DNA from 4 places in the Aminobacter sp. P4_D5 genome. Region 2 is predicted to be linked to each of the others. Evidence: riboswitches for the same ligand, from Rfam matches in the RefSeq annotation. Region 2 holds a riboswitch; each other region holds the start of a gene.

Region 1 (5,847 bases), on a different contig from region 2:
CACCGGCCTGCGCGAGGAACTCGCTGCCTTCGATCGCGGAACGACGCGTCATGGCTGACGTTCTTCTGGCGGCCGAAACTATCGAAGTCGCTTACGGCGCCACCCGCAACGTCAAGGTGCTGCATGGGATCGACCTTTCGATCGCGAGAGGCGAGACGCTGGGTATCGTTGGCGAATCCGGATCGGGCAAGACGACGCTGGGGCGCGCTCTGTTGCGCCTCATCAACGTAACCGCCGGCACCATCACGTTCGATGGCAAGGACATAACGAATTTCGATGAAGCCGCCATGCGGCCGCTCAGGCGGCGCATGCAAATGATTTTCCAGGACCCCATGTCCTCCCTTAATCCGCGGCATACCATTCGCAGGATTTTGACAGGCCCCCTCCTCCTGCACGGTCTCGCGCCGAACGCCAAGGATGCCCTCCGGCAAGCAGCGCGTATCGTTGAACGTGTCGGCCTTCCTTCTTCAGCGCTCGAGAGGAACCCGCACGAACTATCGGGTGGACAGCGTCAGCGGGTCGGCATCGCGCGCGCGGTGGTGATGCAGCCGGATTTCGTGCTTGCCGATGAAGTCGTATCGGGCCTGGACGTGTCGACGCAGGCGCAGGTGCTCGCCCTAATCGCCGAGCTCAGTCGCGAAATGGGCCTCGCGGTTGCCTTCATCAGCCACGACCTGTCCGTCATTCGCGCCATTTGCGATCGGGTAATAGTCCTGGAGGGAGGCAGGGTCGCGGAGGAAGGCCCATGCAGTCGCGTTTTCGAGGCACCACATTCCGACTACACACGGTCATTGCTCGACGCCATTCCATTGCCCGAACCGACGCCTGGTTGGCTGGATACATAGGCCGGCGGACGAAGTCGATCTTTTGTCGCCTTTGGGAAAGGGCCAGCACGTTTCAGATCACCACGGTCGAGTACGAGTACCGCCTCCGTTAAGGCTTCGCGCGGCGTGGAGGGTTTCATAAGACTCAGCATGCCGTCGAGAAAGGGCAGTTGCAACGGCTGAGTGGAGGCGCAGAGAGCGCCTGATCCGAGGCCAATTGTGCGGCAAGAATTTCGAACTGTTCGGTGAACGTTATGCCGCTGAAACCCGAGGCTCTTTGCTGCCCCCCTTCGAAAACTCTTTGATCTCCGTGCGAGTCGCAATGACCGAGCACAGTGGTTAGGGATACTCGCCGGGAAGTTGGGTGGGTCGGGCAACGTCGCTATTCGAGCACGGGCTTTGGTACGTTTGGCACGAGCCCGCAACCGTAAAATTCCTATTAGATTTCATGTGAAATGCCTGATAGGCATCTATAAAAAAATTAACAGAGATGCGTAACCATCTGATTTTGCTATTTCTTCTACCGCGCCATCCGACCAATCCGCACCACGCCCAGCCATCGTGACTACGAGCGCCTGCGGACGCAGTCATGCAATTTTGGAGCTAGAAAACTGATGGGGCGTGGGGCAGCCGCATCTCGACGCGCTCGGTCCACGATCCGGTCATGGCGATGGGCATGAGCAGTATTTCCGAGAGCCAGGTCACGTGGCTGTGCGAAGAGACCACGACAAGGTCAGGCCTTCCTGGCCCGGCCAATCGAAGGCGACTGGCCGTATCTGTGGATCTACGCCACTTATCTGAACGTGCGTCGCGGCGGGCGCGTCGCATCGGTCGCTGTCATAATTCTCCGCAAATACAGAATACTATACCTGCAGCATGAAGGCCCATGCCTGGCAAATAATACAGAAAACAAGTCCCAGTTAGGCAGCAATAACTGGATTAGACCCGAATTTGACGCCTTTCAATTTGCCTACGACAAATGAGATGCACTCGCTGCAAGAATTCCGATACCCCTCCAATTGACAACTTCGGCGCGCTGGCTATTTTCCGACTCGGAATTGGTTCCGCCGAGAGGTGGATGAAAAGGGAACACGGTGAGGCCACTGGCCGAATCCGCGACTGCCCCCGCAACTGTAACCGTTGAGCCTTCTCCAACATGCCACTGAGCGCACGTTATGCGGTCGGGAAGGCGGAGAAAGGCTGAGACACGGAAGTCAGGAGACCTGCCCGTTCCAGTCACCCATGCTTTGTCCACGGGGTGCGGACAGGCGCGGTCGCTCGTGGCGGTGACATTGAAAAGTGTTGCCGCATGCGGAGGGCCGCAGGGTGAATTGCATCCCTGCACCTGCCTGCCTGCGGTTTGGAGAAACTGGCGCGCCCTAACCGCGCCACCCGAACCATTTGGGGGCAAAATTGCAGAGACTACTTATTGCCGCCGGCGCACTGTCGCTGGCACTTCCCGGTCACACCTACGCGCAAGAGCTGCCTTCATCAGGGCCGACCCTGCTCGATAGGCTGGTGATCACCACGCCTCTTCGCCGCGCAAGTTCGCTTGTGCGGGCTACCTCCTCCGTCACGGTCATCGATGAAGACGAGATCAAGGGATCGGCTGCGCCCGATCTGCCCTCGCTCCTCAAGCGCTATCCCGGCGTTTCGATCATCGGTTATGGCGGCCAAGGCTCCGCAACAAATGTCTATCTTCGGGGCATGTCCTCGGGGCAGACACTCGTGCTCGTCAATGGCGTGCGTACGGCCTCAGCCACCAGCGGAATAAGCTCGATCTTCAACATCCCGCTCTCCGCGATCGAGCGTATCGAAATCGCGAAGGGTCCGCATTCGGCCCAATACGGCGCAGATGCCATTGGCGGCGTGATCAACATCATCACCAGGCAGGGCGGCAAGTGCGACGACGGACGCGATCGCTGCGGATCGATTACAACGGGGGTAACATATCCCTGGGGAGCACATGTATCCGGCAACGTGCGTGGCCAGACGGCAGGCGGCGTTGAATACGCTGTGGGCGGCAGCCTTCTCGGCACCCAAGGCTATGACTTCACGACCCCTTTGGCATGGGGTCATGAACCCGATGATGACGGCTTCCTGCAGGGCTCGCTAAATTTCTCTGTCGCCAAATCCTACGACTGGGGGCGGCTCTACGCAGATGGCCTCTTTGCCCGTGGCCGGACGGAGTATGACAATTCGTTTCCGTCGTTCAACGAGGTCGACACCGATACCTTCGCCGGAAAGATCGGCGCCACGTTGAAGCATTCGGACAGCTGGAATTCGACTGTCGAGGTTTCCAGCGGCCTAGACCGTTCGACCAACTTCCGTGATGGTGTTGTTGGCAACAGCGAGTTTGACACGCAGCGCTTCGGAATCTTCGCATCGACGGAGAAATCCTTCGAGTTTGGGGACGCAACGCATGTCGTTGCTGGCGGTGCTGAAGCCTATCGCGAAAGCGTGGACTCGACCGTCGACTTCGGTGTCGACTCCCGCAATCTGGTCGCGGTCTTCGGGCAGTATTCGGTCGAGTATGGCGCACTCACCATCGATAGCGGCCTGCGCTATGATCACAATGAACAGTTCGGCGATGCGACGACTTACAATCTCGGTGCCAGCTGGGAAATCGTTCCGGATCTCATCGCGCGAGCGTCCTACGGCACAGGCTTCCGTGCCCCGACCTTCAACGACCTCTATTACCCGGGCTACTCGAATCCAAACCTCAAGCCGGAAAAGTCTCGTTCCTACGAGATCGGCCTGAACTGGCGGCCGACGGTCGACACGACGGTTGACGTAGCCCTCTACCAGACCTGGCTCACCGACGCGATCGCGTCCAATCCCCCAACGTACCTCCCCTTCAACGTCGCCAGAGCCAAGGTTTCGGGCGTAGAGGCTTCGGTGTCTCACCAATTCAGCGACAGTTGGAGCGGCAAGGCTACGATCGATTATCGCGAGCCAAAGAACCAAGACAACGGGCTCTACATTCCCTACCGCGACCGGTTCAAGGCCACGGCGGAGATCGGCTACCGGGCAACCGAGCAGCTCAACCTCACGGCCAAGCTGCTTTACGCCTCCCCGCGCTATGCCAATGCCGCAAACACGGTCAAGCTGCCGGATTATGTCACCGTGGACTTCACGGCCGACTATGCCTTTGATGACAGATCGAGCCTGAAATTTTCGGTCGAGAACCTATTCGATGAGCAGTATTCAACCGTCACCGACTATCGAGCGCCAGGACGGACCATCAACCTCAGCTTCACGCGCCAGTTTTGAGATGATGCGGATGTCTCCCTGCTGCCTTTCAAGAGCAAGCCTTCATCAATGGCTGTGCTCATTCGCTGGCGCGCTCGTTCTGGCGGCCTTTGCACCTGCGGCAGAAGCAGCCGACGGCCCCAGCCGCGTGGTTTCGATGAACGTGTGCACCGATCAGCTGGCCATGCTGATTGCAGACAAGGAACAGCTGCACTCGGTCTCCTACATGGCAAGCGATCCCAGCACCTCCGTTCTTTTCGATAAGGCGGCTGGGATTGCCGTCAATCATGGTCTCGCGGAGGAGGTCTTCCTGATGCAGCCCGACCTCGTGCTGGCAGGCACCTACACCACGAGAACGACGGTGGAACTGCTTCGGCGCCTGGGCATCCGGGTCGAGGAATTCGCTCCCGACAGTTCGATCGCCGACATCCGTGCGAACATCCTTCGAATGGGTAAGGTCCTCGCCAGGGAGGACCGGGCAGCCGAACTTGTCGGCGAACTCGACAAGGGCATCGCCCAGCTCGAGAAGGAACCACCCTCAGGCAAGACGGTAGCCACCTACTATGCCAATAGCTACACGTCAGGCGCCGGCACGCTGGTAGACGAGGTCGTCAAGCTTTCGGGCCTGGCCAACCTCGCGAACAAGCTCGGCCTGTCTGGAAGCTCTCGGTTGCCGCTGGAAATGCTCGTCCTCGCCCAGCCTGACCTGATCGCCGACGGAAACACGTCCTACGGGGCTCCTGCGCTTGCGCAAGAGAACTTTGTCCACCCGGCCTATCGCGCCATCGCTGCCTCAGGAAGATCGGTCACCGTACCCTCCGGCTACACGATCTGTGGTGCTCCCTTCACGCTTGAAGCGGCTCGGATCCTCCAAGCTGCGGCCAGCAACATCAGGGGAAATCCATGAGAGCCCCAATGCCCTACTATGCGGTACTTGCGGCCTTGGCGCTGGTTACTGCCTGCCTGTTTCTGCTGTCGCTGACCGTGGGCCCGGCAGCGATAGCGTTTTCCGACAGCCTCGCCGCATTGTTCTCCCCAAAGGCGGATGCGATCGCCCTGGTCATGCAGGAAATCCGCCTGCCCCGCGCTCTGCTTGGCCTGATGGTCGGAGCTACCCTTGGCCTATCGGGTGCCGCGCTCCAGGGATACCTGCGCAATCCGCTGGCTGAACCCGGGCTGATCGGCGTGAGTGCATCGGCATCGCTTGGTGCCGTGGTCGCCATCTACTCCGGGCTCACATCAGTGTTTGCCTTGGCACTTCCGCTTTCAGCGCTCGCTGCGGCGGCCGTCGCAGTCGTGGTCGTCCAGGCTTTGGCAGGTCTTCGCGGCAGCACGCTGACCATCATTCTGGCAGGTGTCGCCGTATCGAGTTTCGCAGGCGCGATGACGTCTCTAGCGCTCAATCTCTCGCCGAACCCATTTGCCGCCCTCGAGATCATGTTCTGGATGCTGGGCTCCCTGACCGACCGGTCGATGACCCACGTCTGGCTTGCGTTGCCATTCATGCTCATCGGCTGGCTGCTGCTTGCGGCGTTGGGGCAGGCACTCGATGCGCTGACCCTCGGCAACGATACCGCTGCCACCATGGGGGTCGATCTTCGTCGGGTCCAGTTTCTGGCCGTGTTAGGAACAGCGGCATCGGTAGGTGCCGCGACCGCTGTGTCCGGTGCGATCGGCTTCGTCGGGCTAATCGTGCCCCACCTGTTGCGCCCCCTCGTCGGATCGCGTCCTTCCCGGCTTCTTCCGGCAAGCGCGCTTGGCGGTGCTGCCA
Region 2 (5,052 bases):
AGGCTGAGGCTCTCGACGATGTACTGGAAGGTGTGGGTGTGGACCGCCTCCTCGAAGGCCTGACGCAGCAGATATTGCCGGCATTCGGGGTTGGTCAGGTGGCGGTAGATCGCCAGCACGATGTTGTTGGCAACCAGGCTCTCCGACGCAGCGAAGAAGCCGAGATTGCGCTTGATCATGCGCCGTTCGTCGTCGGTCAGTCCTTCCTTCGACTTCCACAGGGCAATGTCGGCCTGCATCGACACCTCGGTCGGCATCCAGTGATTGTTGCAGCCGGCGAGATACTTCTCCCATGCCCAGCGGTATTTGAGCGGCAGAAGCTGGTTCACGTCGGCACGGGCATTGGTCATGCGCTTGTCGTCGACGCGGACGCGACCGCCGCCACGTTCGATGACACCGAGACCGGTGGCATCGGCAAGCGGAACGTCTGCAAGTGGCGGGACGATGGGTGTAAATTTCGGTTCGGACCAGTCGAGCATTTTTTGTTTTCCTTGATTTGTTCTGCGCCCTCGACGCTGTCCCTCACCTGCCTGCCGGCATCCTCTCCCCGTTTAGTAACGGGGAGAGGATGGCTGGCCGCGAGGTTGCCGCTTCCTCCTTCTCCCCGTCACTAAACGGGGAGAAGGTCCCGGCAGAGGGATGAGGGTCAGCGCCTGCGTTGACGGCTTTCGCTGATGTCTACTGGCAGGCTTCGCATTCGGGATCGTCGATGGCGCAGGCTTTGCCCCATGCCGCGTCGGCGTTAACGATGATCGGCGCCGACGCGGCAACGGCTACAGCGGAGACGGAATTGAGCTTGCCGTCGGTGCCCTTCAGCGTCGACTTCTCGACATGCGAGGCCGAGCGCGAACGCAGGTAATAGGTCGTCTTCAGGCCCTTGCTCCACGCAAGGCGATAGAGCGCGTCGAGCTTCTTGCCGCTCGGATTGGCAATGTAGAGGTTGAGCGACTGGGCCTGATCGATCCATTTCTGCCGTCGCGACGCGGCCTCAATCAGCCAGGCGCTGTCGATCTCGAAAGCGGTGGCGTATAGCGCCTTGAGCTCGTCGGGGATGCGGTCGATCTGACCGACCGAGCCGTCGAAATATTTGAGGTCGGAGACCATGACCTCGTCCCACAGCCCCCTCGCCTTCAAATCATGGACAAGGGCCGCGTTGACCACGGTGAAGTCGCCCGACATGTTCGATTTGACGAACAGGTTCTGGTAGGCTGGCTCGATTGACTGTGCCACGCCGCAGATGTTGGAGATCGTGGCCGTCGGCGCGATCGCCATGGTGTTGGAATTGCGCATCCCGGTCTTCTGGACGCGCTTGCGCAGGCTGTCCCAGTCGAGCGTCGAGGACGCATCCATCTCCACGCCAGGGCGAGCCTCTTCGAGCAGCCGGATGGAATCGATCGGCAAGATACCCTTCGACCACAGCGAACCGTCGAAGCTAGGATAGCGCCCGCGTTCGGCGGCGAGGTCGCAGGACGCCGAAATCGCGTTGTAGGAGATCGCCTCCATGCTGGCGTCGGCAAAGGCCACCGCCGCGTCGGAAGCGTAGGGGATCTTCATCGCCTGCAACGCATCCTGGAAACCCATCAGACCGAGCCCGACCGGACGGTGTTGCAGGTTCGAGCGCCTGGCTTCGGGAATGGTGTAGAAATTGATGTCGATGACGTTGTCGAGCATGCGCATCGCCGTCTTCACCGTGCGGGCAAGCCGGTCGAGGTCGAGCCCCTCGGCTGCGACGTGATTGGCAAGATTGACCGAACCGAGATTGCAGACGGCAACCTCGTCCTTCGACGTGTTGAGCGTGATTTCGGTGCACAGGTTCGACGAATGCACAACACCGACATGGCCCTGCGGCGAGCGGATGTTGCAGGGATCCTTGAACGTGATCCAGGGATGCCCTGTTTCGAACAGCATGGTCAGCATCTTGCGCCACAGGTCGAGCGCCCGGACCTTGCGGAACACCTTGATGGCGCCCGTGGAGGCTGTCGCCTCGTAGCCTTCGTAGGCTGCCTTGAAGGCCTTACCGTAGAGATCGTGCAGATCGGGCGTCTCGTCAGGAGAAAACAGCGTCCACTCGCCGTCGGCCTCGACGCGCTCCATGAACAAGTCCGGCACCCAATTTGCGGTGTTCATGTCGTGGGTGCGGCGACGGTCGTCGCCGGTGTTCTTCCTGAGGTCGAGGAACTCCTCGATGTCGATATGCCAGGTCTCGAGATAGGCGCAGACCGCGCCCTTGCGCTTTCCGCCCTGATTGACGGCGATCGCGGTGTCGTTGGCCACCTTCAAGAACGGCACCACGCCCTGGCTCTCGCCATTGGTGCCCTTTATGTGGGCGCCAAGCCCACGCACCGGGGTCCAGTCGTTACCGAGGCCGCCCGAATATTTGGCGAGCAGCGCATTGTCTTTCACCGCCTTGAAGATGCCGTCGAGATCGTCGGCGACGGTGGTGAGGAAGCAGGAAGACAGCTGCGGCCGCAGCGTGCCGGAATTGAACAACGTCGGCGTCGAGGCCATGAAGTCGAAGGACGACAACAGATCGTAGATTTCGATTGCACGGGCCTCACGATCGATCTCGCGTGCCGCAAGCCCCATGGCGACACGCATGAAAAAGGCTTGAGGAAGCTCGAAACGCTTGCCAGTGGCGTGCAGGAAATAGCGGTCATAGAGTGTCTGCAGCCCGAGATACTGGAATTGCAGGTCACGCTCCGGCTTCAGTGCCGCGCCCAGGCGGACGAGATCGAAGCGGCCAAGTTCGGGATCGATCAGCTCGACCGCGATGCCGGTGGCGATAAAGTCGGCGAAATAGGAGGCATAGCGTTCTGCCATTTCGCCTTGCGTCGCCTGCTCGGACCTGCCGGCGACGAGGCTCAGTGCCTCACGCCGGAGGCGGTCCATCAGCAGCCGGGCGCTGACGAAGGCGTAGTTCGGCTCGGTCTCGACAAGCGTTCGCGCAGCCAGAATCGGCGCCAGCGAAAGCTCGTCGACCGTGATGCCGTCATAAAGATTGCGCTTGGTCTCAGCCAGGATGGTATCCGAAGAGACTGCCTCAAGCCCGTCGCACGCCTCGTCGACGATACGGGCCAGGCGTGTCTCGTCCAGCGGCAACAAGCTGCCGTCATCGGCCTTGACCTGGAGCGTCGGTGCGGCGACCTCGACACATGCCGTTTTGGTGGCAGCCCGTTCGCGCGCCCGCTCCTCGCGGTAGAGCACATAAGCGCGGGCGACCTTGTGATGCTCGGAGCGCATCAACGCCAGCTCGACCTGGTCTTGGATTTCCTCGATGTGGAAGGTGCGGCCGGCGTCTGCCCGTCGCGTGAGCGCGGCAAACACCTGCCCGGCCAGCTCGCCGACGACGTCGTGGACGCGGCGCGAACCGGCCGCCACCGGGCCCTCGGTGGCGAGAAACGCCTTGGTCAGCGCGACCGTGATCTTGGTCGCATCGAACGGTGTCACCGAGCCGTTGCGCCGAATGACCCGGTAGCCAGGTTCGGACGCGGTCTCGAAACCACCCTGGCTGAAAGCTGACTGAATCCTGTCGGTCCCGGTAGTTTGAAGTGTAGTGGTCGCCAACATCATCTTCCCCGATGGTTTGGGGCGAAGGCCTTCAGCGGACGCATGCTGAATCTCGGCCGGCGCAAGCCGGCAGAACGCAAGCGCACCACCGGGACACCCCGCCCGTGGACGTTCAAAATCTATCGCGGCAGGTCTCCTGGCTCGCAGGTCATTGCCGCTGTCTGGCCTTCCCAGCGCTCCATGGCGCCAGTGGCGTTACTCGACAGCAACTCACTGCTTACAGTTGCGGGGGCAGCACCGGCATTGCGAACTCGCTCACCGGCTTCCCTCTTAGCTTCCAAGCCTAAAACAGACTCAGAAGAACCACGACGCCTATATCTAGTATGGATGACGACGCCATTGTCAATTAATGGAGAGAGGAAATTTCAAACCTCTGAAGGCCTCCTCGAATTGTGTAGTGACCGGAGCCACTCGCTAGATCGTTTGAGTGGGGATCTTGAAACCTTGCACGATCAGGGCACGAACAAGCAAACCACCATCGAAGCGATTGCGCTGGCGATAATCAACCCCAGCGACCTGCTGATGCTAGCTGTGGGCGCGAACCCGCGAATCTCGCGTAGGTCACGACGCATAGGCGAAACTGCCGCCACTGGACGACATTGAATGGGTAAATTTTCAGACGCGCTCAGTATCCCGCGCTGCAGACGGCCGATACCAGAGCAAAAAAGTCAGAGTATTGGACATGCGATGGGCGGTCTCGCCCATTCACCTGTACTCATCCGAATGCGGGTATTGAAATGCTCAAAGGGACAGTGAATCCTGCTGGCATTGGGAAGCGCAACTTTGTGGATTCAGCTCGGGACGCAGGGCATGATCGCAACCGACTTCGAAGGCCGGCTCCGACAAGTACTTCCGGACCAATGGGAGACGATAGCGCCACTGGCAGATCAGATCAGAGAAGCTTTCGTCTCCGAGGGGTTCGACGTACCGGATATACCGAACTCAAATTTCGAGACGTTCCAGACAGGGACGGACAGCCCCATTCCGAAACAGCGCACGCACTGGCGCAACATCGTCTATAGTTGGAGTACGCTGTACAAGGCGATCCCAAACATGGTTCTGGCAGGTTCTGCCGTCACGGCCTCTCCATACCTGATCCCAGTTGCAGCTTTGGTCATTTACAACGAGGCGAATAGCCAGGCGCAGAAAACAGTCACCATCGACCAAGGGATAGTAGTGCATGCCCTGTTTGAAGCAGGCCGCCCCTGCACGGCCGAAGAGATTTTGAAGGCTATCGATAATCTCCCTTACAAGCCGCCGACTCCCATAACCGAGCCGAGTATCGAGAAAGTCATAGACGAACTTCTTGCGATGAAGGCCGTGAGCATGCGTGACGGCAAAGTCAGGCTGATCGAGAAAGTCGTAGTGAAGAAGCGACTCGGTTAATCTTCGTCATCGCGAAACATCGGCCATTCCATGACAGGCGCGCCCAGTGACGTTCGAAACTGACGCAATCTACGTAAAGATCACTGACCATCCCTGGGT
Region 3 (7,759 bases), on a different contig from region 2:
CGTGTTGGCGAAGTAGATCGGGTTGCGGGTGAAGGAAAAAGCGCCCGAGGTGACCAGATGCTCCGACGGCCTGTCGGGACGGATCGTGGTCTTGGCGCGCTTCAGCGTCTGCATGGCTGAGTAATAGATCGCAACCACGCCGGCCACAGCCAACCAGCCGGCCGCGTAGAGCAGGTCCGACAGCGGCTCGGTGAGCCAAGGCAAGGGGTAGAGCAGTCCGAGGGCTACAGCCACCGCGATAGCCAGGAGGTAGACGATCGGCGGCCATGGAACCCTGCTGGGGGCGGCGGCTTTGAGATCGGTCATTGCGCTCCTCCTGGTATCGTCTGGTTGTCGGTGTTGGTCGAGCACATGGCCGCGGTTTGCCCGACACGGTCTTTAAGCTCCGGGCTCTGGTCGGCGGCATAGAGGCGGACGAACGAATCATCCCTTTGCAACTCGTCGAGCATGCACACACAGTAGCGCGAGCAGAAATCCGTGTCGCGGCTTTGCTCGCACGAGCGCTGGCAAGATTTGAGGAAGGTAATTTCGCGCGTTTCGACCGGGGCGGGGAATATCTGGGCAAAGGCCCAGACCAGCGAAATCATCACCGGTTGGTGGATGAGGTAGAAAGCCAGGCTGTGGCGGCCGAAGAAGCTGAGCGGCCGTGACCAGGCGCCGGGTTGAAGGCGCGCCAGCCTTTCGAAAAGACCGGCCTTGAGCGCGAGACCGGCAACACCAATGCCGGTCAATACGGCGCCAAACCATGGAAACAGCGGCACAAAATCGTTGGAACGCGGATTGAAGGTGGACAGGCCGATCCACAAAAGCGCCGGGTGGTTGAAGGCGTCAGAGCGCAGATAATTGGGCGCTGCGATGACCAGGGCGGCGATGACCAGCGTCAGCAGGGCCGGCAGGCGCAGGAAGGCGAGGCCGAGTACGCTGGCCAGTGCTATCTGGTGCAGGATGCCGAAGAAGATGAACTTGTCGGGCATGGCGAACCAGGTCGCGACCGTGATTGCCAATGCCGCCGCCGACACCATGGCCAACCGCCTGAAGTAGCCAGGCCAGCGAATGCCCTTGGCATGCGCCAGCACAAGGCTGACGCCAACGAGAAACAGGAAGCTTGAGGCGATGCAGCGGGCGAAGAGCTTCCAGTTGCCATAGGCGGTCATGCCCGGATCGGCGTAACCGAAGAATTCGAGGTCCCAGGCGAAGTGGTAGATCGCCATGGCGACGAGGGCTGTGCCACGGGCGATGTCGATGACCGACACGCGCCGCGAGGGGGCTTGAACTTGTTCAGTGCTCGGATGCATCGTCATGGCCATTCGCTTCGGCGTTTTCAGGTGTTGCAGCGCCCCTGCAGCACTATCATGGTTGAAGCGGGGCGGTAGAGAGCAGTGTGGCCAGTCATGCACAAGGTTAAGAATTGAAGTGGCGCAAATGACCGGACGCATGATGTCGCTGACCGAAGAGCTGGTGGCGCGATGCTATCGCGACGTGGCCGATGCCGGCCCGGACCCCGATGCAGTGCACCTCGACGACGCCGACTATGAGGCGATGATCGATGAAACGCTCGCCGAGCATCCCGGCAATGGCCCGCTATGGCTGTTTGCCTATGGTTCGCTGATCTGGAAGCCCGAGGTCGAACACACCGAAGAGAAGGTGGCGCTGGCGCGCGGCTGGCATCGTTCGTTTTGCGTCAGCATGAACCGCTGGCGGGCAACGAAAGAGCAGCCCGGACTGATGATGGGCATGGATCGCGGCGGCCAGTGCAAGGGCGTGGCGCTCAGGCTCATGGACGGCGACAGGCGCGAACAGCTCGACAAGCTCTACCGCCGCGAGATGACGCTGAAGCCCTCGACCTACAAGCCGCGCTGGCTGAACCTTGTCACCGACGACGGCCCGCTGACCGCCCTTGCTTTCGTCGTCAATCGCGGCGGCCGGGCCTATGCCGGCGCACTTGGCGAGGACGAGGTTGTCGAACGGCTGGCCACAACCTGCGGCCATTGGGGCTCGGCGGCGGACTATCTCTACAATGTGGTGAAGAACCTCGAGCAGCGCGCCATCCACGACCGGCATCTGTGGCGGCTGCAGCATCTGGTGGCCGAACGAATCGCGGCCCGGAGCTGATCGCCAAAACGCCGCATTCGCACCGCCCGGCGTCGGAATTTGGTTTGCCGCCCAAGGCATTTGTTTCTATAGTCGTGGCGTCGTCGGTTCCGTTACGGAATCAAGAGGGAATGCGGTAAGGGCCTTTTGAAGGTCCGAAGCCGTGGCTGCCCCCGCAACTGTATGCGGTTAGCTCTCCCCAAATGCCACTGAAGCTTGCTTCGGGAAGGCGGGGAAGGGTGTCGATCCGCAAGCCAGGAGACCTGCCGGCGACAGGGACACTTCTCGAGGCCCTCGGGTGGAGGGCGAAAGGACTTTAAGATGACTACTGTTTCTGCAATCGGCGCCGACGTTTCCTCGCAGTCGCGCACAATGCAGCTCGCGCTTGCGGCGCTGCTTGGCCTTTTCGTTGTTGGCTTCCTCGGGTTCTCGCATATGGACGTGGTGCACAACGCTGCCCACGACTATCGCCACTCGATGGCTTTCCCCTGCCACTAACGAAGGCACCCCAACCATGTCTGTATTTCGCAACGTCGTGTTCATCGCGGCGATCAGCGGCCTATTGGCCGGCGTGATCCTTGCCGCGCTCCAAACCTATGCAACCGTTCCGCTGATCCTCAAGGCCGAAACTTACGAAAATGCCGGCGGCGGCCATGAGCATGCCGCGGCCCCAGCCGCTGGCACTGAAGCGACCACGTCAGCACCTGCGGCGCAAGCCATGGCTCCCACTGAAGAGGAAGCTGAAGCCTGGGCACCCGCCGACGGCTTTGAGCGTTTCGCCTATTCGGCACTGGCCAATATCGTCAGCGGCGTCGCATTCGCGCTGATCCTGGTCGCGGTTTCCGAATTTGCCGGCGGCATCGCCAACTGGCGCCAGGGCGTGTTCTGGGGCTTTGCCGGCTTTGCTGTCTTCACACTCGCGCCGGGCCTAGGGCTGCCACCTGAGTTGCCCGCCATGCCGGCGGCCGACCTTGGCGCGCGCCAGATCTGGTGGACTATGACGGTGGTGGCAACCGCTGCCGGCTTGGCACTGATCGCTTTCAAGCAGTCGCTGCCGCTCGCCATCCTCGGCGTCGCGCTGATCGTTGCTCCGCACATCATCGGTGCGCCGCAGCCAGAAAGCCATGATTCGCCGATACCGGCCGACCTGCACCACAGCTTCGTCGTCGCCGTGACCATCACCAACCTGGTTTTCTGGGTGGTGCTCGGAGCTGTCGCGGGGGCTGTGCGGCAGCGTTTCATGGGTACGCAGGGCGCATTGCGCGGCAGCTTTGCCTAAGAAGCTGACATTTTTGCTAGGCGGTGCGCGCTCTGGAAAGAGTGCGCACGCCGAGCGGCTGATCACCGCATTCCCTGCGCCATGGAGTTACATCGCCACCGCGCAGGCCTATGACGACGAGATGCGCGAGCGCATCGATATCCACCGCTCCAGGCGCGGCGAAGGCTGGCGAACAATGGATGCGCCGCTTGATTTGATAGCAACGCTCGACAGTGTCGCCGATGGCGAACCGGTACTCATCGATTGCCTGACGCTGTGGCTGACCAATCACATGCTGGCCGATCATGACGTGGAAGCGGAAAGTGCCCGGCTCGCCGAGGTGCTGTCGCGGCCGCGCGGCCCATGGTTCGTCGTTGCCAACGAGGTCGGGCTCGGCATCGTGCCCGACAACGCGCTTGCCCGCCGCTTCCGCGATGCAGCCGGCAGGCTCAATCAAATGGTGGCAGCCGGTGCCGACGAGGTGCTGTTCATGGTCGCTGGCCTGCCGATAAAGGTGAAATGAGATGAAGGAAATCAACGAGACCGAAGCCGAGCGCCATCGCGCCAAGATGGCCAAGCGCAAGGCGGTTCAGGACGCCGAGGTGGCGGAAAAGACCATTGTGGAAAAGGGTCTGCTGATCGTCAATACCGGTCCCGGCAAGGGCAAGTCGACCGCGGCCTTTGGGCTTGCGCTGCGCATGCTCGGCTACGGCCATCGTGTTGGCGTCGTGCAATTCATCAAGGGCGCGTGGCATTCGGGCGAGCAGGATGCATTTGCCACATTTGGCGACCGCGTCGTCTGGCACACCATGGGCGAAGGCTTTACCTGGGAAACACAGGACATCAAGCGCGATATCGCCGCCGCTGAAGCCGCCTGGGCCAAGGCTCAGGAGTTGATGGCCGATCCCAGCATCGCGCTTGTGGTCCTCGATGAGCTTAACATCGCGTTGCGCTACGACTATCTCGATCTCGACGCCGTCGTGGCTGCGCTCAAGGGCCGGCGCGAAGGCCTGCATGTCGTCGTCACCGGCCGCAATGCCAAGCCTGCACTGGTCGAAGCCGCCGATCTCGTCACCGAGATGGGCGCGACCAAGCACCATTTTGCGGCTGGGGTTAAGGCACAGAAAGGCATCGAGTTCTAAGGGATCTGCGGCCTAAAGCCAGAAGATGACGGCGATCAATCCCATTGCGCCGACCATCAGCGCGTCGGCCGTCCAGTAAAGTCGGAGTGCGGCACGGATATCCTGGGCATTGGCTTCGCGCCGGCCGCCGTCGCCCATGAAGGCGTCGTCGACCATGACCCCTCCGTAAGTGCGCGGGCCTGCGAGGGCGAGACCCAGCGCACCGGCCATTGCCGCCTCAGGCCAGCCGGCATTGGGCGAGCGGTGTTTTCTGGCGTCGCGGAACACCGCTTTCCATGCGCGGCAAGGGTCGGTGCCTGGAACGAGGAAGGCGGCAAGAACGATAAGCAGCGCGGTCAGCCGCGATGCCGGCAGGTTGATCAGGTCGTCGAAACGCGCGGCCGCCCAGCCGAATGCTTCGTGGCGCTTGGTGCGGTGGCCGATCATCGAATCGGCGGTGTTGGCGGCCTTGTAGGCGGCACCGCCGGCAAAGCCGAAGACAGCGAGCCAGAAGGCGGGGGCGGTGATGCCGTCGGAGAAATTCTCGGCCAGGCTTTCGATGGCCGCGCGGCTGACGCCAGCTTCGTCGAGGCTGTCAGGGTCGCGGCCGACGATCTGCGATACCGCCTTGCGGCCGGCAACGATTCCGCCGCTGTCGAGCGCATCGGCTACCGCCTTCACATGGCTGCCGAGGCTGCGCTGGGCAACCAGGCTCGAAGCTGCGACTGCGGTGAGAAGAATGCCGAAGGGGACAAGCCCACACAGGTGCTCGACGGCAAATGCAAGCGCGGCCGGCAGGGCAACGATGACGACGAGGGCAACGACGCCCAAAATACGGCGCCTGGCGTCGGTATCGGTGGCGCGGTTGAGGCTGGTGTCGAGAAAGGATATCAGCTTGCCGATCCAGATCACCGGATGGCCGATGGCACGCACCAGCCGGTCCGGGTAACCGAGACCGAGTTCGAACAGAAGCGACAGGAAGGCAAGCGGAACGAACATGACGCTTCTTGATGGACGAAGGACTGGGACGATTGACCACGGCGGCAGCCTGGAGCGGGCGAGGGCGCTGTTTCCTGGAGCGCCCGAGCCGTTCGTCGACTTGTCGACCGGGATCAACCCGCACTCCTATCCGCTTTTTGAGCTGCCTGCCACAGCCTTGTCGCGTCTGCCCGAGCCAGGCCGTGCGCGCGACCTAGCAGCCATCGCCGCAACCGCCTACGGCGCGCCGACGGCGGCCAATGTGGTGCCTGCACCGGGCACCCAGATCCTTTTGCCGCGCATCGCCTCGCTGGTGCGGCCCGGCCGGGCTCTCGTGCTCGGGCCGACCTATCAGGAGCATGCACGCGCTGCTGCAATCGCCGGGCACGAGGTGGCCGAGGTGCGCGAGTTCGAGCGTCTGGCCGAGGCCGACCTTGCTGTGGTGGTCAATCCGAACAATCCCGATGGGCGCGTTGTTTCCCGCGCGGACCTGCTGGCGCTTGCCGAAAAGCTGCGCGCCAAGGGCGGACTTCTGGTCGTCGACGAGGCCTTCATGGACGTTGGTCCGCAAGCACAAAGCATGGCCGGCGATGTCGATCTGGGCGGTATCGTCGTGCTGCGCTCGTTCGGCAAGTTTTTCGGGCTTGCGGGCATCAGGCTGGGTTTTGCCATCTCAAATCCGTTCATCGCAGGGCGGCTCGAAGAAGAACTCGGCCCTTGGTCGGTGGCCGTGCCGGCGCTGGAATATGGGGCCAAGGCGCTGGCTGATTCCGACTGGCACCGCGAGATGCGGACGATATTGACCAAGGCCGCGCACCGTCTCGATCAGGCTTTCGCTCGCGCCGGCGTGATCGTGACCGGCGGCACCTCGCTGTTTCGCCATGTCGATATCGAAGACGCTTCGAGCCTGTTCCATGCGCTTGGCCGTGAAGGTATCTTGGTGCGCAGCTTTTTCGACCGCCCGACACAATTGCGCTGTGGCTTGCCGGGCACGGAACTGGAATGGCGGCGGCTCGATGTGGCGCTTGGCGATTGGGCGCAGGACCGGCATGAAATGAAGAGTGCGGTTGGATGATCTATGTCTGCCCGCTATCGAAGGTCGACGAGACGGTTGCGCGCATTGGTGCTGAACGGCTGATCTCGCTGCTGTCGGCAGGCACGGAGATGACGCGCCCGGAGGCGATCCGCGCCGAAAACCACCTTTTGATGAACATGCACGACATCTCGGCCGAGCAGGACGGCATGACGCTGCCTGGCGAGGCGCATGTGCGCCGTATCCTGGATTTTGCGGGCCGCTGGGACAGGTCGCGGCCGCTGGCGATCAACTGCTACGCCGGGGTCAGCCGCTCGACGGCTTCGGCCTACATCATCGCTGCTGCATTTTCGCCGGCGCGCGATGAGGCCGAGTTGGCAATGTCGCTGCGCCGGCTGTCGCCATCGGCGACTCCCAATCCCCGGTTGATCGCCGTTGCCGACCAGATTTTGAGCCGCAACGGCCGCATGATTGCAGCCATCGCCGCAATCGGACGCGGTGCCGATTGTTTCGAAGGTGTGCCCTTCGGGCTGGAGCTTTAGACAATACCGCCGCTGCCACCGACGGCTGCTGGCCGCTCCGCAGCCGCCTTGGCGCGATAGCCAGCCGCACGGTAGGCGGCGATGGGGTCTATGGCGCCACCTGACTTGAGCCGCGCCATGGCAAGGATCGGTTCGACGTCGGTGCGGTAGGCAACTTTGAGCGTCTGGGTCGCCATCAGGGCGTCATTAGCATCCTGGAAGCCTTCCAGCGCCTTGCGGTCGACTAGAAGGGCTGTCGCGTAGGCGCGCTGCACTTCCACCGCCGACAGCATCAGGCTCTCGATCGGATCGGTGACGTTGTGGCTCTGGTCGAGCATGTGGGCCGGGTTGAAGCCGTCTGCGTGGTTGAGCTCGGCATCGACCAACTCGTTGAAGACGAGGAACAGCCGGTAGGGGTCGATCGAGCCGGCGTCGAGGTCGTCGTCGCCATATTTCGAATCGTTGAAATGGAAGCCGCCGAGTTTCTTGAACTGGATCAGCCGCGACACGATCATCTCGATGTTGACGTTGGGCGCGTGGTGGCCAAGGTCGACGAGGCAATACGCCTTCGGCCCCAATTCCTTTGATATGATGTAGTTGGTGCCCCAGTCTTGCACGACGGTCGAATAGAAGGCCGGCTCATACATCTTGTGCTCGGAAAACAGGCGCCAATCCTGAGGCAAGGCGGCGTAAATCTCGCGCATCGAATCAAGATAACGCTCGAAGGCCTTGGCGAAATTGACCTGGCCAGGGAAAT
Region 4 (4,655 bases), on a different contig from region 2:
GGATGACCGGCAGCAGCACTTCGCCGCGCGCGTTGAGCGCTTCGATCTTCATCGAGCGTCCGCGTGCCGAAATCACCACAGGCGGGTCGATGATGGCGGTGTCCCAGCGCGTGTAGCGGCCGGGATATTCGTAGTTGGAGGAAAACACGGCGCCACGGCGGCTGTTCAGCCCGTCGAGATAGGTCTCGATCGCCCCGGCATAAGCGGTTTCGTGGCGTTGCCGGGTGATGGCAACACCACCTGAGGTCACATAGCGCTCGGCACCGCTTTCAAGCAATTCCAACGTCATTCCCGTCTCCATCTCTTGCCGTGGGAGGTTCCGGAGCGTGGTTTAAAAAAAGCAAATGGCCGCCCGGAATTCCCGTTGCGGCCATCACAATTTTCACGCGCACGCGCTTCAAGAGGCCGCTGTCAGCTGGCCCGCCACCAATTGTTGTGGAGCGAAGTCGTGTTCATGGCGAATCCATAGCGGCTAAAAAGAGGTGGCGCAACTGGATTTGAGCCGTGTTGCTTCGCATTCCTAAGTACCCTTCAACTAGCCACGCGCCGCCGCATCAGCACGACAAAAGCGACGCCGCCGATCAGCCCGGTCAGGATGCCCAAGGGCATGTCTTGCGGCGGCATTACGGTGCGCGCCGCCATGTCGATGACGACGAGGAAAATAGCGCCGACCAGTGCCGAAAGTGGCAGCACGCGGCGATAGTCGCCGCCGACGATGAAGCGCACGACATGCGGGATCATCAGCCCGACAAAGGCGATCACGCCGGAATAGGCGACCGCGCAGCCGGTCAGCAGCGCGCAGACGATGAAGACGACGAGGCGGAACCGCCGCGCCGGGATGCCGAGTGCTGTTGCGCTCTCGTCGCCGAGCGTCATGGCGTTGAGCTTGCGGGTCTGGGTCAGCAGATAGGCGCCGCCGGCGGCGAGCGCGATCAAGGGGTAGGGGAGTTGCGTCCATTCGGCGAGACCAAGGCCGCCGAGCATCCAGAAGATCGCGACATGAGCAGCCCGTGCATCGCCGATGAAGATCAACATGTTGCCGGCAGCCGAGATGATGAAGCTGACGGCGACACCGGCCAGGATCAGCTGGCCGGCCGACTGGACGCGGGCCAGATTGGCCACCGCCAGCACCATGAAGGTGGCGGCGAGCGCGCCGATGAAGGCAAACAGCGGCACGGTGATCGCACCGAAGACCATGCCGGCATGCAACAGCGCCAGGATCGCGCCAAAGGCGGCACCGGAGGAGACGCCGAGCAGATGCGGATCGGCGAGCGGGTTGCGCGTCACCGACTGCAAGGCAGCACCGACAATTGCCAGCGAGGCGCCTACGGCGGCACCGAGGATGGCGCGCGGTGCGCGCACGTCCCAGACGATGTTCTCGCGGCCGCTCGACCAGGCCACCTCGACGCTGCCCGGCACGAGCTTGCTGGCAATGATTCCCCATACCGTTTCGAGCGGTATCGCCACCGCGCCGACGCCGACGGCAACGACCATGGTGAAGAGCAGTAGCACCGCCAGCCCGGCGACCAGGGCCGGCATGGCGTGGATCAGGGCGTGGCGCTGCCCGGTGACGAGATGGCGGTGCGACATGCTCAGTTGGCCCTGAAGGCTTCGGCGAGGCGCTTGATCGCGGCGATGTTGCGCGGCCCAGGCGTTGCTTCGATGTATTCGAGCACGACAAAGCGGTTGTTCTTGACCGCTGCAATGTCCTTGAACGCCGGGTTCGAGCGCAGGAAGGCGATCTTCTGATCGGCGGTGACCTCGCCGTAATTGACGATGACGATGACGTCGGGATTACGTTCGATCACCGGCTCCCAGCCGATCTCGGTCCAGCTCGCTTCGACGTCGTCGACGATATTGGTGCCGCCGGCGGCCTCGATGATGGCCGTCGGCATCGCATAGCGGCCGGCAGTGAACGGCTTTTGCTCGCCGGAGTCGTAGAGGAACACGTTCACCGGCTTGTCGAGCTTGGGCAGCGTCGCCTGGAAGTCGGCGAGCTCCTTCTCATAGCCGGCCACCAGCGCTTCGGCCTTCTCGCGCACGCCGAAGATGGCGCCGAGATTGAGCAGGTCGGTGTACATGTCCCGCAGCGAAGACTTGTCTTTCTTCATGATGAAGATGCAGCTTTCGGTCAGCTCGTAGACCGGGATCTTGAAGGGGGAAAGCGTGTCGGGGGTGACGTCGCCGCCGACCTTCATGCCGTAGTTCCAGCCGGCGAAGAACAGGTCGGCTTCGGCGCCGAGCAACACTTCCTTGGTGACATATTTCGGCGCGAGTTCGGGTAACTCTCCAACGCCCTTGCGCACGTTCTCATCCAGCGTCTTCCAGCCCGAAATGCCGGAATAGCCCGCCATGTTGTCGGCAAGGCCGAGCACCAGCATCATCTCGGTCAGGTTGACGTCATGCGAGACGGCACGCTTGGGGGCTGCCTCGAAGGTCAGGTCACGGTTGCAGGTCTTGACGGTGACCGGGAAGCTGCTTGCGGCGGCTGCGGCACAGCCGGCGAAAAGTGCCGCGGCGATAAGGGGAAGTCGGCGCATGGTGGCTCCTTGAGTGGTTTGTTGGGTTCAGCGTTCGAGATGGAAGGAAAAGCGGGGCCGCCCGGTGACGGGATGGCTGTCGAGCGTGGTTCCGACCGAAAAGCTCTCGCGGATGCGTTCGGGCGTCAGGATGTCGGTGGGGCTGCCCGCGGCAACGGCCTGGCCGCCATCCATCACCAGCACGCGGTCGGCATGCGCCGAGGCAAGGGCGAGGTCGTGCAGCGACACAATGACCGTGCAGCCGAGCGTGCGCAGTAGTTCGAGCACTTCGAGCTGGTGGCGGATGTCGAGATGGTTGGTCGGCTCGTCGAGGATCAGAAGGTCGGGCCGCTGCACCAGCGCACGCGCAATCATCACGCGCTGCTTTTCGCCGCCCGACAACGAGCCGAAATCGCGCGCGGCAAGCTTGGTCAGGCCGAAGAGCGCCAGTGCTGCCTCAACCTGCGCATAATCATCGTCGCCGGTCCGCATGCCTGTCGCATGCGGTGTCAGGCCAAGCTCGGCGATCTCGGCCACCGTCAGGCCGAAGTCGGAAGCCGGTTCCTGCAGGACGGTTGCGATGCGGCGGGCGCAATCGCGCGGCTTAATCTTCCATATGTCGGTGCCGTCGAGCCTGACAGTTCCGCCGCTCGGGCGATGATAGCGATAGAGGCAGCGCAGCAGGCTCGATTTGCCAGCACCATTCGGCCCGACGATTGCCAGCAACTCGCCGGGTGCGACGCGGATGCTTACGGGTGCAAGGATCTGGTGCGAGGGACGAGGTCCCCAGCATACGGCATCGATTTCAAGCTCAGCTGGAGTGTCGCCGACGAGACGGCTAGCCGCATGAACACGGTCGAGCATGCCTTTTCTCCGTGAAAGCACGGAGCAGGCGGAACGATCCGATCAGCGAACCGAAACCTATCGAATAGGCAATCGCCATCATCATCATCTCCACGGCACACCCCGGCCGGTTTGAATTGCACAGATGATGGCAGGTCTCCTGGCTCGCGGGTGATCGCGCCTCGGAACCTTCCCGGCCTCGCGGCCAGTGGCATGTCTCCGAATTGCTATCCGCTCACAGTTGCGGGGGCAGCCACGGTTTCGCGTCGAGCGACGTCTCACCGTGTTCCCATTTAATCCCGTTGCCCGAGTCAGGCATCAGGAACCATCACCGCCGTGGCTACAGCAGCGGCGAAGTGCTGACAATCGATAAAGCGTCATGCGGCTTGCTCGATTGCGTCACGCTTGTCGAGTGTGAAGGACAATAGCGCCACGCCGAAGGCGCAAAGCGCGATCGCCGCACCGACAAGCGGCAGGTCGGCGTAGCTCACGCCCCAGGAAATGGCGGCACCGCCAATCCAGGCACCGGCGGCGTTGCCGGCATTGAACGCGCCTTGGTTGAGCGTCGCGGCAAGGTTCGGCGCTTCCGAGGCGGTCTCGACGACGCGCATCTGCATCGGCGGCACGATGACGAAGGTGATGACGCCCCACATGAAGACAAGCAGGATCGCCAGTGGCGCGCTCGTGCTCCAGGCAGCGAAGGCGACATGGATCGCCGCCATGACGATCAGCGCTCCAAGGGCCGTCGGCATCAGCTTCCAGTCGGCGAGCTTGCCGCCGATGATGTTGCCGATGGTCATGCCGCCGCCGAACAAAAGCAGGATCCAGGTCACCGAATCCACCGATACGCCGGTGACGTCGGTGAGGATCGGCTTGATGTAGGTGAAGACRGCAAACAGGCTGCCCGAGGCGAGTGCGGAGATGATCATCGCCAGCCACACCTGGAGCTTGCCCAGCACCTTGACCTCGCCCGCGATCCCGCCCTTGCCGGGAGGTGCGACACCTGCCGGTACCAGAAAGGCAATCGCTGCGACCGAGATCAACCCGATGACAACGACAGCGTAGAAGGTCATGCGCCAGCCATAGGCCTCACCAAGTGCGGTGCCGCCGGGAACGCCCAGAATGTTGGCGAGCGTCAGGCCGGCAAACATCAACGCGATGGCGCTGGCACGCTGGTTCCTGGGCACAAGGCTCGCCGCCACCACCGAGCCGATGCCGAAAAAGGCGCCGTGGCCGAAGGCGGTGATGACGCGGGCGGCCATCAACGTCCAGTAGGTGGGGGCGATGGCGCAA

The links. Region 2 has a riboswitch for cobalamin ahead of AC1DWF_RS16700 (ribonucleoside-diphosphate reductase subunit alpha). Riboswitches for the same ligand answer to the same signal wherever they lie in the genome.
Region 1: it holds a riboswitch for cobalamin, as region 2 does, so the genes downstream of both, AC1DWF_RS25575 (TonB-dependent receptor domain-containing protein) here and AC1DWF_RS16700 (ribonucleoside-diphosphate reductase subunit alpha) in region 2, are expected to answer to the same signal.
Region 3: it holds a riboswitch for cobalamin, as region 2 does, so the genes downstream of both, AC1DWF_RS06525 (CbtB domain-containing protein) here and AC1DWF_RS16700 (ribonucleoside-diphosphate reductase subunit alpha) in region 2, are expected to answer to the same signal.
Region 4: it holds a riboswitch for cobalamin, as region 2 does, so the genes downstream of both, AC1DWF_RS21555 (ABC transporter ATP-binding protein) here and AC1DWF_RS16700 (ribonucleoside-diphosphate reductase subunit alpha) in region 2, are expected to answer to the same signal.

Annotation. Positions count from the first base shown of each region.
Region 1 covers NZ_JBFUIP010000166.1:5,960-11,806, forward strand. Annotated here, with positions in the region: gene AC1DWF_RS25560 (ABC transporter ATP-binding protein) at 1-58, shown strand, start outside; gene AC1DWF_RS25565 (ATP-binding cassette domain-containing protein) at 51-845, shown strand; partial or broken gene AC1DWF_RS25570 (transposase) at 1,459-1,669, shown strand; cobalamin riboswitch at 1,867-2,069, shown strand; gene AC1DWF_RS25575 (TonB-dependent receptor domain-containing protein) at 2,238-4,097, shown strand; gene AC1DWF_RS25580 (ABC transporter substrate-binding protein) at 4,108-4,983, shown strand; gene AC1DWF_RS25585 (FecCD family ABC transporter permease) at 4,980-5,847, shown strand, end outside.
Region 2 covers NZ_JBFUIP010000071.1:10,877-15,928, reverse strand. Annotated here, with positions in the region: gene AC1DWF_RS16705 (ribonucleotide-diphosphate reductase subunit beta) at 1-479, opposite strand, end outside; gene AC1DWF_RS16700 (ribonucleoside-diphosphate reductase subunit alpha) at 679-3,567, opposite strand; cobalamin riboswitch at 3,677-3,890, opposite strand; gene AC1DWF_RS16695 (hypothetical protein) at 4,378-4,953, shown strand.
Region 3 covers NZ_JBFUIP010000018.1:14,820-22,578, forward strand. Annotated here, with positions in the region: gene AC1DWF_RS06510 (methyltransferase family protein) at 1-306, opposite strand, end outside; gene AC1DWF_RS06515 (acetyltransferase domain-containing protein) at 303-1,301, opposite strand; gene AC1DWF_RS06520 (gamma-glutamylcyclotransferase) at 1,423-2,112, shown strand; cobalamin riboswitch at 2,180-2,376, shown strand; gene AC1DWF_RS06525 (CbtB domain-containing protein) at 2,413-2,589, shown strand; gene AC1DWF_RS06530 (CbtA family protein) at 2,606-3,370, shown strand; gene cobU (bifunctional adenosylcobinamide kinase/adenosylcobinamide-phosphate guanylyltransferase) at 3,363-3,872, shown strand; gene cobO (cob(I)yrinic acid a,c-diamide adenosyltransferase) at 3,874-4,491, shown strand; gene cbiB (adenosylcobinamide-phosphate synthase CbiB) at 4,504-5,469, opposite strand; gene cobD (threonine-phosphate decarboxylase CobD) at 5,468-6,523, shown strand; gene AC1DWF_RS06555 (tyrosine phosphatase family protein) at 6,520-7,023, shown strand; gene rhaI (L-rhamnose catabolism isomerase) at 7,020-7,759, opposite strand, start outside.
Region 4 covers NZ_JBFUIP010000115.1:12,940-17,594, reverse strand. Annotated here, with positions in the region: partial or broken gene AC1DWF_RS21570 (anthranilate synthase component I) at 1-289, opposite strand, end outside; gene AC1DWF_RS21565 (FecCD family ABC transporter permease) at 532-1,590, opposite strand; gene AC1DWF_RS21560 (ABC transporter substrate-binding protein) at 1,593-2,540, opposite strand; gene AC1DWF_RS21555 (ABC transporter ATP-binding protein) at 2,568-3,383, opposite strand; cobalamin riboswitch at 3,496-3,707, opposite strand; gene AC1DWF_RS21550 (MFS transporter) at 3,740-4,655, opposite strand, start outside.